Regions from separate parts of the Enterobacter pseudoroggenkampii genome, predicted to be linked through region 2. Evidence: predicted binding sites of a transcription regulator. Region 2 holds the regulator's gene; each other region holds the start of a gene.
The links. Region 2 encodes PurR, which represses purine synthesis genes. Its sites were predicted from a motif close to CANGCAAACGTTTGCNTG; they were not measured.

Region 1 (4,213 bases), 920 kb from region 2:
AAGCTCTCCGGTGCGGAGCAGGGCGCAACCTGTATTACGTTTTAAGACGACTTGATTTTAACGATCTGGCGAGAGAAGACTCTGATGAAAAACTGGAAAACAAGTGCAGAAGCAATCCTGACCACTGGCCCTGTCGTGCCGGTTATCGTGGTAAACAAGCTGGAGCACGCTGTACCGATGGCGAAAGCGCTGGTTGCGGGCGGCGTTCGCGTTCTGGAAGTGACCCTGCGCACCGCCTGCGCGATGGATGCCATTCGCGCGATTGCTAAAGAAGTGCCGGACGCAATCATCGGTGCGGGTACCGTGACGAACGTAAAACAGCTGGCTGAAGTGACCGAAGCGGGCGCGCAGTTTGCCATCAGCCCGGGCCTGACCGAGTCGCTGCTGAAAGCCGCGACCGAAGGCACCATTCCGCTGATCCCGGGCATCAGCACCGTCTCTGAACTGATGCTGGGCATGGACTACGGTCTGAAAGAGTTCAAATTCTTCCCGGCTGAAGCGAACGGCGGCACTAAAGCGCTGCAGGCGATTGCGGGTCCCTTCTCTCAGGTACGCTTCTGCCCGACGGGGGGGATCTCTCCTGCCAACTACCGTGACTACCTGGCGCTGAAAAGCGTGCTGTGCATCGGTGGCTCATGGCTGGTTCCGGCGGATGCGCTGGAAGCGGGCGACTGGGATCGCATCACAAAACTGGCTCGCGAAGCGGTGGAAGGCGCGAAGCAGTAAGCCATTCGCCGCATGAAAAACGGGCCTTTCGGCCCGTTTTTTTTATCCCGTTACCTTAACGCTTGCTGCGGCTGCTTTCGCTCTCGCCACGGCGTCGTCAACGTTATCCCCGGTGGCTAATGCCACGCCAAGACGACGGGTACCGTCGATCTCCGGCTTGCCGAACAAACGTACCTGCAACCCGGCACCCACTGCCACGTCGACGTTATCAAACGTAACGTTCTGGCTGGTTAACTGCGGCAGGATGACCGCCGAGGCGGCCGGGCCGTACTGACGGATACCGCCGACGGGCAGGCCGAGGAAGGCGCGCACGTGCAGGGCGAACTCGGAAAGATCCTGCGAAATCAGCGTGACCATGCCGGTGTCATGCGGGCGAGGGGAGACTTCGCTGAAAATCACCTCGTCGCCGCACACAAATAGCTCTACGCCGAACAGGCCATAGCCGCCCAGCGCGAGGACGGTTTTACGGGCGATCGCCTGCGCACGCTCCAGCGCCAGGGCGCTCATCTGCTGCGGCTGCCAGGATTCGCGGTAATCGCCATCTTCCTGACGGTGGCCAATCGGATCGCAGAAATGGACGCCGTCAACGGCGCTGACGGTCAGCAGGGTGATCTCGAAATCAAACTTCACGACGCCTTCAACGATGACGCGACCGGCGCCGGCGCGGCCACCCTGCTGGGCGTAATCCCACGCCTTATCGAGCGTGCTGCTATCGCGAATGAAGCTCTGCCCTTTACCGGAGGAGCTCATCACCGGCTTAACGATACATGGGTAGCCAATCTCCTCTACGGCCTGCAGGAACGCGGCTTTATCGCCCGCAAAACGGTAGCTCGAGGTGGGCAATCCCAGCTCTTCTGCCGCCAGGCGACGAATGCCTTCGCGGTTCATGGTCAGCTTTGCGGCTTTCGCGCAGGGCACCACGCGCTGGCCTTCCTGCTCCAGGGCGATCAGCGTATCGGTGGCAATCGCTTCAATTTCCGGTACAACGAAATCGGGCTTCTCGCGCGTAATCAGTTCGCCAAGGGCATCGCCATCCAGCATGTTAATCACATAAGAACGATGGGCGACGTGCATGGCGGGTGCGTCGGCGTAACGGTCTACGGCGATGACTTCCACACCTAAACGTTGGCACTCAATGGCGACCTCTTTTCCCAGCTCGCCCGATCCCAACAGCATCACTCGCGTCGCCGCAGGTCGCAGCGCAGTTCCTAAACGAATCATAACAATCCCCCTAAAAAAGTTGCGCGCAGTATAAACGAAAACGTTTGCGTCTGTCTTGCGCAGGGATAAACGCGAGGGCAGAAATTTGCGCTTCTTTAGCCCGACCAGACATTTCCTGACGCCCGCTCGCTTACGCTGTGGAACATGTTCACCGTTAAGTGAGGGAAACCATGTCTGGCTGGTTAAATCAATTGCAATCCCTGTTAGGGCAGAAAACATCTTCTGGCGAACGGGACCTCAGCAAACTGCTGGTACCCGGGGCGCTCGGCGGGCTGGCAGGCCTGCTGGTCGCGAATAAATCCTCGCGCAAGCTGCTGGCAAAATATGGCACCGGCGCGCTGCTGGCCGGTGGGGGCGCCATCGCGGGCACCGTGCTGTGGAATAAGTACAAGGACAGGGTACGGACCGCGCACAGCGATGAACCGCATTATGGCGAGCACACCTCGCCGCTGGATCTGCGTACCGAACGGCTCATTCTTGCGCTGGTTTTTGCCGCGAAAAGTGACGGGCATATTGACGACAAAGAACGATCGGCGATCGAGCAGCAACTGCGCGAAGCCGGCGTTGAAGAGAAGGGAAGAGCGCTGGTGGCGCAGGCCATCGAACAGCCGCTCGAGCCGCAGCGTCTTGCGCAAAGTGTGAAAAATGAGGAAGAGGCGCTGGAGCTCTATTTCCTCAGCTGTGCCGCCATCGATATCGACCATTTTATGGAGCGGAGCTACCTTAACGCCCTGGGCGATGCGTTAAAGATCCCTCAGGACGTGCGCGAGGGCATTGAGCGGGATATCCGCGAACAAAAACAGGCGTTACAGGGATAGCCTCCGCCGTCGCGACGCTGTTTCGCTTGCATCATGCGTGGGTTTTGCCAACCTTATAGGGTGTAAAACTTAAAAGAATGATGACATGCCACCGAAAGCCCGACGTATACCATATGCGATCACCACGCATGGCGATACGCGCATAGACAACTATTACTGGCTGCGGGACGATTCGCGCTCCCGGCCAGAGGTACTCGACTACCTGCACGAGGAAAACGACTATGGCCGCAAGGTCATGTCCAGCCAGCAGACGCTTCAGAACCAACTGCTGAATGAGATGGTGCAGCGTATTCCTCAGCGCGATATCTCCGCGCCCTGGACCAAAAACGGCTATCGCTATCGCCATATTTACGAGCCCGGCAATGAGTATCCCATCTACCAGCGTCAGTCGGTATTAAGCGCCGAATGGGATGAGTGGGATATTCTGCTGGATGCCAACCAGCGCGCCGCCCACAGCGAATTTTATACCCTGGGCGGCATGTCCATTTCGCCGGATAACGCGGTGATGGCGCTGGCGGAGGATTATCTCTCCCGTCGCCAGTACGGCCTGCGTTTTCGCAATCTGGACACCGGCAACTGGTATCCGGAAATGCTGGAAAACGTTTCCCCGGATTTTGTCTGGGCGAATGATTCCGAGACGGTTTACTACGTCAAAAAGCACGCCTCGACGCTGCTGCCTTATCAGGTGTGGCGACACACCGTGGGAACAGACTCCGCTGACGACGAGCTGGTCTATGAAGAGAAAGACGAAACGTTCTATGTCAGCCTGCATAAAACCTCCTCGCGCCACTATGTGATTATCTTCCTGGCCAGCGCGACGACCTCGGAAGTTCTGCTGCTGGATGCCGAACTTCCCGACGCCCAGCCGCTCTGTTTCCTGCCGCGCCGCAAGGATCACGAGTACAGCCTGGATCACTTCCAGCACAGCTTTTATTTGCGCTCTAATCGCGAGGGCAAAAACTTTGGTCTCTATAAAACCAAAGTGCGCGATGAGCGCAAATGGGAGGTGCTTATCCCCGCGCGGGATCAGGTGATGCTTGAAGGGTTCACCCTGTTTACCGACTGGCTGGTGGTGGAAGAGCGTCAGCGCGGGCTGACCAGTATCCGGCAAATCAACCGTAAAACGCGGGAAGTGGTGGGGATCGCGTTCGACGACCCGGCCTATGTGACGTGGATTGGTTTCAACCCTGAACCCGAATCATCGCGGCTGCGATACGGTTACTCATCGATGACCACGCCGGACACCCTGTTTGAGCTGGATATGGATACCGGGCAGCGTCAGGTGATTAAACAGACCGAGGTCAAAGGGTTTGAGTCTGAAAACTACCTCAGCGAGCACCTGTGGGTCACCGCCCGGGATGGTGTCGAGGTCCCCGTCTCGCTCGTCTATCACAAAGCCCACTTCCAGAAAGGCAAAAACCCTATCCTGGTGTACGGTTACGGCTCGT
Region 2 (4,213 bases):
CAGACTAAAAATCCTTTCCTGGGTTGCATTCTCTTATTCTCCTGAGGAGGCAGGTGTACGTTGGCGCAGAGTGTAGGGAGTGCAAAGCCGCTTGTGAAACGCTAATATTTGGCGGGTGCATTCAAATTTTTTGCAGGCAGAAAATGTGGTCAGATTATTCTCTTGAAGTGGTCGATGCTGTCGCGCGTAACGGCAGCTTTAGCGGTGCAGCGCAGGAGCTGCACCGCGTCCCTTCGGCCATCAGCTACACGGTGCGTCAGTTGGAGGAGTGGCTGGCGGTTCCGCTGTTTGAGCGGCGCCATCGTGATGTGGAATTAACGCCCGCAGGGGCGTGGTTTTTGAAGGAAGGGCGTTCTGTTATCAAAAAAATGCAGATCACCCGCGAACAGTGTCAGCAGATCGCTAACGGCTGGCGGGGGCATCTTTCCATCGCGGTGGATAACATCGTTAAGCCGGAACGTACCCGGCAGATGATCGTCGATTTCTATCGTCATTTTTCAGATGTCGAGCTGCGGGTCTCGCAGGAGGTGTTCAACGGCGTCTGGGATGCGCTGGCGGACGGCAGGGCAGAGATGGCAATCGGGGCCACGCAGGCGATCCCGGTCGGGGGACGTTACGCCTTTCGCGATATGGGGATGCTGAGCTGGAAGTGCGTGGTGGCAAGCGATCATCCGCTGGCGGCGATGGAGGGGCCGCTCAGCGATGATACGCTACGCAACTGGCCGTCGCTGGTGCTGGAGGATACCTCCCGTTCATTGCCTAAGCGTATCACCTGGCTTCTGGACAACCAGCGGCGGGTGGTGGCCCCTGACTGGGAATCGTCGGCGACGTGCCTCAGCGCCGGACTGTGCGTCGCGATGGTGCCCGTTCATTTCGCGCGTCCGCGCATCGATACCGGAGAGTGGGTTGAGCTGACGCTGGAGAATCCGTTCCCGGATGCGGCCTGCTGCCTGACCTGGCAGCAAAGTGATGTCTCGCCTGCGATGGCCTGGCTGCTGGATTATCTGGGAGACAGCGAAACGCTAAACCGGGAATGGTTACGGGAGCCAGCATAGCTGGCCCCGTAAAGCGATTAACGACGGTAGTCGCGGAACGGACCGTCCGCAACGGAACGGCGTTCGATAAGACGCGGGTGAACTTCAATGGACTGCGACTCTTCACGTTTGTTGACGATCCTGTCCATCAGCATATTGAAGGCCGTTTCGCCCAGCGAATCTTTCGGCTGGTGAATGGTGGTCAACGCTGGCGTGAAGAAACGCGCGTTACGCACGTTGTCATACCCGATCACGGAAATATCCTGCGGTACGCGCAGACCCAGCTCGTCGGCAGCGCAGAGCGCGCCCATAGCCATGATGTCACCCCCGCAGAAAACGGCGGTCGGACGGTGTGGCTGGGAGACGATCTGCTGCATTGCGCGGTAGCCCGACTCCGGCTCAAAGTCGCCCTGCACAATCCAGTTTTCCGGCACGTTGATCAGCGCTTCTTCCATCGCTTTCATAAAACCGGCCAGACGGCCCGCGCCGGTGTTGCGCTCCAGCGGACCGGGGATCACGCCAATCTCGCGGTGACCGCGTTCGATCAGATAACGACCGGCCATATAGCCGCCTTCAAAGGCATTATCGATAACGGAATCAGTGAAATCCGCGCGCGCTTCACCCCAGTCCATGACCACCATGGGAATATGGCGATACTCTTCGAGCATCGACAGCACGGATTCCGGGTACTCGGAACACATTACCAGCAGGCCATCAACGCGCTTTTGCGCCATCATCGACAGGTAGGCGCGCTGTTTTTCAATGCTGTTCCACGCGTTGCCCAGAATCAGGGTATAACCTTTCTGGAAGCAGTTTTTCTCAACCGCTTCAATGATCTCGGCAAAATAGGCCGCTTCACTGCTGGTGGCCAGCAATCCAATGGACTTGGTGTGATTAACCTTGAGGCTGCGCGCAACCGCACTTGGCGAATAGTGCAGCTCTTTGATCGCTGCCCAGACGGCGTTGCGCGTCTCTTCCGCCACAAAGCGGGTTTTGTTAATTACATGTGATACGGTTGTAGTGGAAACGTTTGCGCGTTTTGCTACGTCTTTAATTGTTGCCATTAAATGTCACTCCAGACCATATCCTAAACTCCTGAAAAACTTGAAGGTAAACGTTTGCCTTCTCTCACCCTTATCACGCAATCTTGAATTGCGGCACGCCGGGAAAACGACACGGGACGTCAGGAGGGGGTCAATGGCCGGTACGCTAATAAATTTAGCGTGGAATTTTGTCCTATCTTGATGAAAAGGGGAAGAGGTAAAGTGTTTATCAGCCTAAATCCAGGAAGATTTTTGACGTAAATTATGCAAAAATGAGCAGGCTCACTTTTCGTGGGGGGATTAAAAGGAGAAAAATTGATGAGTTCCGATCTGAAGTTTTCGCTGTTCACCACCGTTATTGTGCTGGCTCTGATTGTCGCGGCCGGTCTGACGGCTGCGCTGCACTGATTTACGTGGAGGGAGAGCCTTCTCCCTCCCGATCGACCCGATTGTTACTTCTCTGGCAAAAATCTTTTGCCATTTTGTTAACTTCTCATTTTTTGTGATTGATGTCATGCTTTCCGCTTCTTTGTTCTGTGTCACCACATGACACGGCATCCGGAGTTGACGCATGAAAATCAATTTTCCCCTGCTGGCCCTGGCGATTGGCGCTTTTGGGATTGGCACTACTGAATTCTCCCCGATGGGGTTACTGCCCGTCATCGCCCGCGGCGTGGATGTCTCGATCCCTGCGGCAGGGATGTTAATCAGCGCCTATGCTATCGGCGTGATGGTGGGGGCGCCGCTGATGACGCTTCTCCTTTCGCACCGCGCGCGCCGCAATGCGCTGATTTTCCTGATGGCGATTTTCACCCTGGGCAACGTGCTTTCGGCCATTGCGCCGGACTACACCACGCTGATGTTGTCGCGTATTCTGACCAGCCTTAACCACGGCGCGTTCTTCGGGCTGGGATCGGTCGTGGCTGCCAGCGTGGTGCCAAAACATAAGCAGGCCAGCGCCGTAGCCACCATGTTTATGGGGCTAACGATTGCCAACATTGGCGGGGTGCCTGCGGCAACCTGGTTGGGCGAGGTTATTGGCTGGCGGATGTCATTCCTGGCGACGGCTGGACTGGGCGTGGTCGCGATGGTGGCGCTGTTCTTCTCCCTGCCGAAAGGCAGCGCGGGTGAACGTCCTGACGTGCGCAGAGAGCTGTCGGTGCTGGTGCGCCCGCAGGTGCTCTCCGCGCTGCTCACCACCGTGCTGGGGGCAGGGGCGATGTTTACCCTCTACACCTATATTTCACCGGTATTGCATGACATCACCCACGCAACGCCTCTCTTTGTGACCGCGATGCTGGTACTGATTGGCGTGGGCTTCTCGATTGGCAACTATCTCGGTGGGAAATTTGCCGACCGTTCCGTAAGCGGCACGCTGAAGGGCTTCTTAACCCTGCTGATTGTCATCATGATTGCCATTCCGTGGCTGGCGCGTAATGAGTTTGGCGCCGCGATCGCGATGGTCGTCTGGGGAGCCGCCACCTTTGCCGTGGTGCCGCCGCTGCAGATGCGCGTGATGCGTGTTGCGCATGAAGCGCCGGGCCTCTCATCGTCGGTCAACATCGGCGCCTTCAACCTGGGCAATGCGCTCGGTGCGGCGGCCGGTGGGGTCGTGATTTCAGGGGGACTGGGGTACAGCTTTGTGCCGGTGATGGGGGCGATTATTGCCGCGCTCGGCCTGCTGCTGGTGATGATGTCGGGTCGTAAACAGCCTGAAGCAGCCTGCGCTGCGGAATAAACCAAAAACGCAGAAGGGCGAACCCTTCTGCGTGTCTCTTACGCGGCGAAGTTCTTCGCCACAAAGTCCCAGTTAACCAGTGCCCAGAAGTGCTCCAGGTAGTTCGGGCGCGCGTTGCGGTAATCAATGTAGTAAGCGTGTTCCCATACGTCCACGGTCATCAGCGGCTTAGCGCTGGTGGTCAGCGGAGTGCCTGCGTTAGAGGTGGACACGATAGCCAGTTTGCCATCCGCCTCTTTAACCAGCCACGTCCAGCCCGAACCGAAGTTCTTGATGGCTGCATCGGTAAATTTCGCTTTGAAATCCGCGAAGCTGCCAAAGGCGGCGTTGATAGCGGTAGCCAGTTCACCGGCAGGTTCGCCACCGGCGTTTGGCGCCAGGCAGTGCCAGTAGAAGGT
Region 3 (4,213 bases), 1.6 Mb from region 2:
CCAGCGCCTGGATGGCGTCGTAGAAGCCTTTCAGCTGCGCCACGTCGCGCACGTCGGCTGGCTTGTCGCCGAGCTGACGGTAAACCTGCGCCAGAGCGGTGGCACCCAGCGCGTTGTTGCCTTTACCCAGGTCAATCAGCAGCAGGGCGTTGTCTTCGGTGGAAAGCTGCGGCGTAACGGTATGACGCACGTCTTCCACGCGGGCAAACGCGGTAATCACCAGCGACAGCGGAGAGGTCATCTCGCGCTGCTCGCTGCCTTCCTGCCAGCGGGTTTTCATCGACATGGAGTCTTTACCCACCGGAATGGTCAGGCCGAGAGCAGGACACAGCTCCTCGCCCACCGCCTTCACGGCTTCATACAGGCCTGCATCTTCGCCAGGGTGACCGGCAGCGGCCATCCAGTTTGCGGAGAGTTTGATACGTTTGATGTCGCCAATCTGCGTCGCGGCGATGTTGGTCAGCGCTTCACCGACCGCCAGACGGGCAGAGGCCGCGAAGTCCAGCAGCGCCACCGGGGTGCGTTCGCCCAGCGCCATCGCTTCGCCGTAGTAGCTGTCGAGGCTCGCGGTGGTCACGGCGCAGTTCGCCACCGGGATCTGCCACGGGCCAACCATCTGATCGCGCGATACCATACCGGTCACGGTGCGGTCGCCGATGGTCACCAGGAAGGTTTTCTCAGCGACTGCCGGCAGGTGCAGCACGCGATTAACGGCTTCAGCTACGGTAATGCCCTGGCGATCCAGCGCTTTGCCCGCCGCTTTACGGGTTGTTACGTCGCGGGTCATCTTCGGCGTTTTACCGAGCAGAACGTCGAGCGGCAGATCGATAGGCTGGTTGTCGAAATGGGTGTCGCTCAGAGTCAGGTGCTGCTCTTCGGTCGCTTCACCGATGACGGCATACGGCGCGCGCTCGCGGCGGCACAGCTCGTCAAACAGCGGAAGCTGGTCCGCGGCAACCGCCAGCACGTAGCGCTCCTGGGATTCGTTACACCAGATTTCCAGCGGGCTCATGCCCGGCTCATCGCTCAGGATATCGCGCAGGTTGAAACGACCACCGCGGCCGCCGTCGCTCACCAGCTCCGGCATGGCGTTAGACAGACCGCCCGCGCCCACGTCGTGGATGAAGAGGATCGGGTTAGCGTCGCCCAGCTGCCAGCAGCGGTCGATCACTTCCTGGCAGCGACGCTCCATCTCAGGGTTGTCACGCTGCACGGAGGCGAAATCGAGATCCGCGTCAGACTGGCCGGAGGCCATAGAAGAGGCTGCTCCGCCGCCCAGACCGATGTTCATCGCCGGGCCGCCGAGCACGATCAGCTTCGCGCCGACGACGATCTCGCCTTTCTGCACGTGATCGGCACGGATGTTGCCGATCCCGCCCGCCAGCATGATCGGTTTGTGGTAGCCGCGCAGCTCTTCGCCGTTGTGGCTGTCCACTTTCTCTTCATAGGTACGGAAGTAACCGTTCAGCGCCGGACGACCAAATTCGTTGTTAAACGCCGCGCCGCCCAGCGGGCCTTCGGTCATGATATCCAGCGCGGTCACAATGCGCTCTGGCTTGCCGAAATCCTCTTCCCACGGCTGTTCAAAGCCCGGGATACGCAGGTTGGAGACGGAGAAACCGACCAGACCCGCTTTTGGTTTTGCACCACGACCGGTCGCACCTTCATCACGGATTTCACCGCCGGAGCCGGTCGCCGCACCCGGCCACGGGGAGATCGCGGTCGGGTGGTTGTGGGTTTCCACTTTCATCAGGATATGCGCGGGCTCCTGATGGAAGTCATAGCGCCCTGCTTCGCGATCGGCGAAGAAGCGGCCCACCTCGGATCCTTCCATCACCGCGGCGTTGTCCTTATAGGCAGACAGAACGTGGTCAGGCGTTTGCTCCATGGTGTTTTTGATCATTTTGAACAGCGACTTCGGCTGCTGTTCGCCGTCAATAATCCAGTCGGCGTTGAAAATCTTGTGGCGGCAGTGCTCAGAGTTCGCCTGCGCGAACATGTAGAGTTCGATGTCGTTCGGGTTACGGTTGAGCTTAACGAACGCATCCTGCAGGTAGTCGATTTCGTCTTCTGCCAGCGCCAGGCCGAGACGCAGGTTGGCGTCAATCAGCGCCTGACGGCCCTGCCCCAGCAGGTCTACGCTCTGTACCGGCGCAGGCTGATGGTGAGAGAAAAGCTTCTGCGCGTCATCGAGAGAGGCAAATACGCTCTCCATCATGCGGTCGTGCAGTTCAGCCGCAACCGCCTGCCACTGTGCTTCGCTCAGGGTAGAGGCTTCCACGTAGTACGCCACGCCGCGTTCCAGACGGTTAATCTGGCTCAGGCCACAGTTGTGGGCGATGTCGGTGGCTTTGGAAGACCAGGGGGAGATGGTGCCCGGACGAGGCGTCGCAAGGATCAGTTTGCCGGTTGGCGTATGGCTGCTCAGGCTTGGGCCATACTTGAGCAGGCGTTCCAGCTGTACGCGCTCCTCTGCATTCAGGGGGGCATTCAGGTCAGCAAAATGGACATACTCAGCGTAAATATTGCTTACCGGAAGGTCGGCCGCCTGAAAACGTGCCAGCAGTTTAGTGATACGGAAGGCAGACAGTGCAGGCGAACCACGCAGAATTTCCATCATAAGTCTCTCGTCTTCGAAGCGCCGGGGCGCTTACAGTGTGCGCAAGGGGGGAAAACGGGCGTCATTATAGAGAATCCTGAGCGCCGACGAAACCGTTTGCGTCGAAATAAAATTTGCACAGAGATTTAACAATAGATGTGACCAGTCTCTCTAATTGGTTGCCAAGTGGCGCAAGTTTACGCAAAATGCCGCTCATTCAATGGCAAACCTTATGATTAACATGGCTACAGCAGACTGAGGCAACCGGCGTCGCAGAGAATTAACTAATTGAAAAAATTAAAGATTAATTATCTGCTCATCGGCATTGTAACGTTGCTGCTGGCAGTGGCCCTCTGGCCTTCCATCCCCTGGTTCGGCAAAGCCGAAAACCGTATCGCCGCCATTCAGGAGCGGGGGGAATTGCGCGTCAGTACCCTCAACTCTCCGCTGATTTACAGCGACATCAACGGTAAAATCATTGGTCTGGATTACGAGCTGGCACAACAGTTCGCCGATTATCTTGGCGTGAAGCTTAAAATCACCGTCCGCCAGAATATCAACCAGCTGTTTGACGACCTCGATAACGACGATGCCGATATGCTTGCCGCCGGGCTGGTGTATAACAGCGAGCGCAGCAAGAACTACCAGCCAGGCCCGACCTACTACTCCGTTTCGCAGCAGCTGGTTTACCGCGTCGGGGGCCTGCGCCCGCGTTCGCTGGCCTCGATTGACGATCGGCAGCTGACGATTGCGCCTGGCCACGTGGTGATTGACGATCTGCGTGAGCTCAAGGAGAAGAAATATCCCGACCTGAGCTGGACGGTGGATCCGAAACTCGGCACGACGGAGCTGCTGGAGCAGGTAAAAGACCAGAAAGTGCCCTACACCATCGCCGATTCGGTCGCGATCAGCCTGTTCCAGCGGGTGCATCCTGAAATCGCCGTGGCGCTGGACGTCACCGACGAGCAGCCCGTGACCTGGTTTAGCCAGCTTGATGACGATCAGACCTTCTCTGCCGCGATGCTTGATTTCTTCAACACCATCAATGAAGACGGTACCCTGGCGCGCCTGGAGGAGAAGTACCTCGGTCACGGTGACGACTTTGACTACGTTGACACCCGCAGCTTCCTGCGCGCGGTAGACAGCGTCCTGCCAGATCTGCAGCCGCTGTTCGAAAAATACGCCCAGGAGATTGACTGGAAACTGCTGGCGGCTATTTCGTATCAGGAATCCCACTGGGATACCCAGGCCACGTCTCCGACTGGCGTACGTGGTTTGATGATGTTAACCAAAAATACCGCGCTGAGCCTGGGCGTCAATGACCGTACCGATGCCGAACAGAGCATCAGCGGCGGTGCGCGCTATCTGCAGGATATGATGGCCAAAGTCCCGGAAACGGTGCCGGAAGAGGAGCGGATCTGGTTCGCGCTGGCGGCCTACAATATGGGCTACGCACATATGCTGGATGCGCGGGCGTTGACGGCCAAAACGAAAGGTAACCCGGACAGCTGGTCAGACGTTAAGCAGCGCCTGCCGCTGCTGAGCCAGAAGCCATGGTATAACAAGCTGACTTACGGCTACGCGCGCGGACATGAAGCCTACGCCTACGTGGAA
Region 4 (4,213 bases), 890 kb from region 2:
CACTAATCATGGCGATATCGTAATCAAAACCTTTGATGACAAAGCGCCTGAAACAGTTAAAAACTTCCTGGACTACTGCCGCGAAGGTTTCTACAACAACACCATTTTCCACCGCGTGATCAACGGTTTTATGATCCAGGGCGGCGGTTTCGAACCTGGCATGAACCAGAAAGCCACTAAAGAGCCGATCAAGAACGAAGCGAACAACGGCCTGAAAAACACCCGCGGCACGCTGGCGATGGCGCGTACTCAGGCACCTCACTCTGCAACCGCGCAGTTCTTCATTAACGTGGCGGACAACGACTTCCTGAACTTCTCCGGCGAAAGCCTGCAGGGTTGGGGCTACTGCGTATTCGCAGAAGTGGTTGAAGGTATGGACGTGGTTGACAAGATCAAAGCCGTCTCTACTGGCCGCAGCGGTATGCACCAGGACGTTCCGAAAGAAGACGTTGTGATTACAAGCGTGACCGTCAGCGAGTAATTCGTGGCGACACTCTTTATTGCGGATCTGCATCTGCAAACAGAAGAACCGGCGATAACCGCCGGTTTTCTGCGTTTTTTACGCGGTGAAGCGAAAAGCGCCGATGCGCTGTACATCCTGGGCGACCTCTTTGAAGCCTGGATTGGCGACGACGATCCTAACCCGCTGCACCGTGAAATGGCTTCGGCCATTAAAGCGCTGGTGGATTCCGGCGTCCCCTGCTACTTCATTCACGGCAACCGTGATTTCCTGATCGGCAAGCGCTACGCCCGTGAAAGCGGCATGACGCTGCTGCCGGAAGAACAGGTGCTCGACCTCTACGGCCGCAAGGTGCTGATCATGCACGGCGACACGCTCTGCACCGACGATACCGGCTACCTGGCGTTTCGCGCTAAAGTCCACACCCCGTGGATCCAGAAGGTGTTCCTTGCCCTGCCGCTGTTTATCCGCAACCGCATCGCCGCCAGAATGCGCGCGGGCAGTAAAGCCGCCAACAGCAGCAAATCCATGACCATCATGGACGTTAATCCTCACGCGGTGGTCAACGTGATGGAAAAACATGGCGTTCAGTGGTTGATCCACGGGCATACCCATCGTCCAGACGTGCATTCCCTTATCGCCAACGGCGAACCGGCCCATCGCGTGGTGTTGGGTGCATGGCACTCAGAAGGATCCATGGTCAAAGTCACGCCAGAGGGTGTGGAGCTGATCGCTTTTCCGTTTTAACCCCTTACAGTTCATTCTATTTTTTTGAACAATATTGGCAAATTGTTTCGATTTTAATCAGCCCGTGGTCGGCCTATTATTTATCACATCAGGGCAGCACGCCCTATCCCAGATAAATTACTTAAGGAATACGACCATGAAATCCATCAAAACTTTCGTTGCAGTTACCGCTCTTTCCCTGGCTTCCTTCGGCGCTTTCGCGCAGAGCGTCAGCGCAACCGGTTCAACCCTTGACCGCGCAGAAGCGAAAATTGCTGCACAGGCTGCTGAACAGGGCGCGTCTTACAAAATCACCAGCGCGAAGGTCGACAACCGCGTGTATATGACCGCAGAACTGACGAAATAATGATTGCCCTTCGACAAAAACAGACCGCCAGAATGCGGTCTGTTTTGTTATGAATTGATGGCAACAACGGCTCAAGATTTAACCGCGCAACCGTTTTCCTTGCCCGTATAACATGCTATTCTCTGTGCCCTCGAAAGCAGTGTGTTTCGCACCACAGGAGTTTTAAGACGCATGTCTTCCCGCAATAATCCGGCGCGTGTCGCCATCGTGATGGGGTCCAAAAGCGACTGGGCTACCATGCAGTTCGCCGCCGAAATCTTTGAAATCCTGAATGTTCCGCACCACGTCGAAGTGGTCTCCGCGCACCGTACACCGGACAAACTGTTCAGCTTCGCCGAAAGCGCCGAAGAGAACGGTTATGAGGTGATCATTGCCGGTGCGGGCGGCGCAGCACACCTGCCGGGCATGATTGCCGCCAAAACCCTGGTGCCGGTTCTGGGCGTCCCGGTACAAAGCGCCGCGTTAAGCGGTGTGGACAGCCTCTACTCCATCGTCCAGATGCCGCGCGGTATTCCTGTCGGGACGCTGGCGATTGGCAAAGCGGGCGCGGCGAACGCTGCCCTGTTGGCCGCGCAGATCCTGGCGACGCACGATAAAGCGTTACATCAGCGTCTGGCGGAGTGGCGTAAAGCCCAGACCGACGAAGTGCTGGACAATCCGGACCCGCGGGGTGCGGCATGAAGCAGGTTTGCGTCCTCGGTAACGGCCAGTTAGGCCGCATGCTGCGTCAGGCCGGTGAGCCGCTGGGTATTGCCGTCTGGCCCGTCGGGCTGGACGCTGAACCTGAAGCCGTACCGTTCCACCAGAGCGTGATCACCGCCGAGATCGAACGCTGGCCGGAAACCGCGCTGACCCGCGAACTGGCGCGTCATAACGCCTTCGTAAACCGCGACGTGTTCCCGATCATTGCCGACCGTCTGACGCAAAAGCAGCTGTTCGACAAGCTCGGCCTGCCGACCGCGCCGTGGCAGCTCCTGTCCGATAAAAGCAAGTGGAATGATGTTTTCGCGATGCTGGGCGAGCTGGCCATCGTGAAGCGCCGCGTGGGCGGCTACGACGGCCGTGGCCAGTGGCGTCTGCGCGCAGACGACACTGCCGAGCTGCCGGACGACTGCTACGGCGAATGCATCGTTGAGCAGGGCATCAACTTTAGCGGTGAAGTGTCACTGGTTGGCGCACGCGGGCACGACGGACATACCGTCTTTTATCCGCTGACGCATAACCTGCATCAGGACGGTATTCTGCGCACCAGCGTCGCCTTCCCGCACGCCAATGCTGAGCAGCAGGCGCAGGCAGAAGAGATGCTTTCTGCCATCATGCACGAACTCGGATATGTGGGCGTCATGGCGATGGAGTGCTTTATCACCCCGTCCGGTCTGCTGATCAACGAACTTGCACCGCGCGTGCACAACAGCGGCCACTGGACGCAAAACGGCGCGTCCATCAGCCAGTTCGAACTGCACCTGCGCGCGATCACCGACCTGCCGCTGCCGCAGCCGGTGGTGGACAGCCCGTCGGTGATGATCAACCTGATCGGCACCGATCTGAACTACGACTGGCTGAAGCTGCCGCTGGTGCATCTGCACTGGTATGACAAAGAGGTTCGCGCGGGTCGTAAGGTCGGTCACCTGAACCTGAACGACAGCGACACGGGCCGCCTGAGCGCCACCCTGGAAGCCATGATCCCTCTCCTGCCGCCGGAATATGCGAGCGGTATCGTCTGGGCACAGTCAAAGCTCAAGTAAGACATCTGCGCCGGGGAGTTGACCTTCCCCTTCCCCGGCGTACAATCCCCGCCCATTGCTGCTGAGTTTTCTTCTGGAATAACCATGAACGATGGAACGGACTATCGCGCGATCCTCGCGTCTGATACCCCTTTAATCGACGTTCGCGCGCCGATTGAATTTGCCCAGGGTGCGATGCCCGCCGCCATTAACCTGCCGTTGATGAATGACGACGAACGCGCCGCCGTCGGCACCTGCTATAAACGCCAGGGCCCCGAGGCCGCGCTGGCGCTTGGCCATAGTCTGGTGAACGGCGAGACGCGTGAGACACGTATTAACGCCTGGCGTGAAGCCAGCCTTGCCCATCCTGAGGGCTTTCTCTGCTGCGCGCGCGGCGGTCAGCGCTCGCACATCTCGCAGGCCTGGCTTAAAGAGGCGGGCATCGACTACCCGCTGATCCGCGGCGGCTATAAAGCCCTGCGCCAGACGGCGATTCAGGTGACGATTGAGCAGTCACAAAAGCCGATAGTGCTTATCGGCGGCTGTACCGGAAACGGTAAAACCCTGCTGGTGAAGCAGCACGCACAGGGCATCGATCTGGAAGGGCTGGCGCACCATCGCGGTTCGTCTTTTGGCCGCACGCTCACGCCGCAGCTTTCCCAGGCGAGCTTTGAAAACCACCTTGCGGTTGAGCTATTGAAAAAAGACGCCGCGCGCTGGGTGCTGGAAGATGAAGGCCGGATGATTGGCTCCAACCACCTGCCGGAGTGCCTGCGTGACCGCATGGTTGAAGCGCCTATCGTGGTGGTAGAGGATCCGTTTGAGATCCGTCTTGAACGCCTGCGCGAAGAGTATTTCGACCATATGTGGGCAGATTTTTCTGCTGCCTACGGCGAAGAAGCGGGCTGGAAAGAGTACAGCGAGTACCTGCACCAC

Region 1: a site for PurR is predicted at 1,981-1,998, ahead of purT (formate-dependent phosphoribosylglycinamide formyltransferase). Genes of this name have one in related genera too.
Region 3: a site for PurR is predicted at 2,706-2,723, ahead of purL (phosphoribosylformylglycinamidine synthase). Genes of this name have one in related genera too.
Region 4: a site for PurR is predicted at 1,637-1,654, ahead of purE (5-(carboxyamino)imidazole ribonucleotide mutase). Genes of this name have one in related genera too.

Annotation. Positions count from the first base shown of each region.
Region 1 covers NZ_JAPMLV010000001.1:2,025,195-2,029,407, reverse strand. The annotation lists gene edd (phosphogluconate dehydratase) at 1-45, shown strand, start outside; gene kdgA (bifunctional 4-hydroxy-2-oxoglutarate aldolase/2-dehydro-3-deoxy-phosphogluconate aldolase) at 85-726, shown strand; gene purT (formate-dependent phosphoribosylglycinamide formyltransferase) at 769-1,947, opposite strand; gene OTG14_RS09960 (tellurite resistance TerB family protein) at 2,118-2,765, shown strand; gene ptrB (oligopeptidase B) at 2,851-4,213, shown strand, end outside.
Region 2 covers NZ_JAPMLV010000001.1:1,102,233-1,106,445, forward strand. The annotation lists gene punC (purine nucleoside transporter PunC) at 1-29, opposite strand, end outside; gene punR (DNA-binding transcriptional activator PunR) at 144-1,055, shown strand; gene purR (HTH-type transcriptional repressor PurR) at 1,073-2,098, opposite strand; gene cydH (cytochrome bd-I oxidase subunit CydH) at 2,396-2,485, shown strand; gene OTG14_RS05420 (MFS transporter) at 2,649-3,815, shown strand; gene sodB (superoxide dismutase [Fe]) at 3,854-4,213, opposite strand, start outside.
Region 3 covers NZ_JAPMLV010000001.1:2,694,441-2,698,653, forward strand. The annotation lists gene purL (phosphoribosylformylglycinamidine synthase) at 1-2,620, opposite strand, end outside; gene mltF (membrane-bound lytic murein transglycosylase MltF) at 2,888-4,213, shown strand, end outside.
Region 4 covers NZ_JAPMLV010000001.1:214,818-219,030, reverse strand. The annotation lists gene ppiB (peptidylprolyl isomerase B) at 1-481, shown strand, start outside; gene lpxH (UDP-2,3-diacylglucosamine diphosphatase) at 485-1,207, shown strand; gene OTG14_RS01045 (YdgH/BhsA/McbA-like domain containing protein) at 1,344-1,553, shown strand; gene purE (5-(carboxyamino)imidazole ribonucleotide mutase) at 1,725-2,234, shown strand; gene purK (5-(carboxyamino)imidazole ribonucleotide synthase) at 2,231-3,298, shown strand; gene mnmH (tRNA 2-selenouridine(34) synthase MnmH) at 3,383-4,213, shown strand, end outside.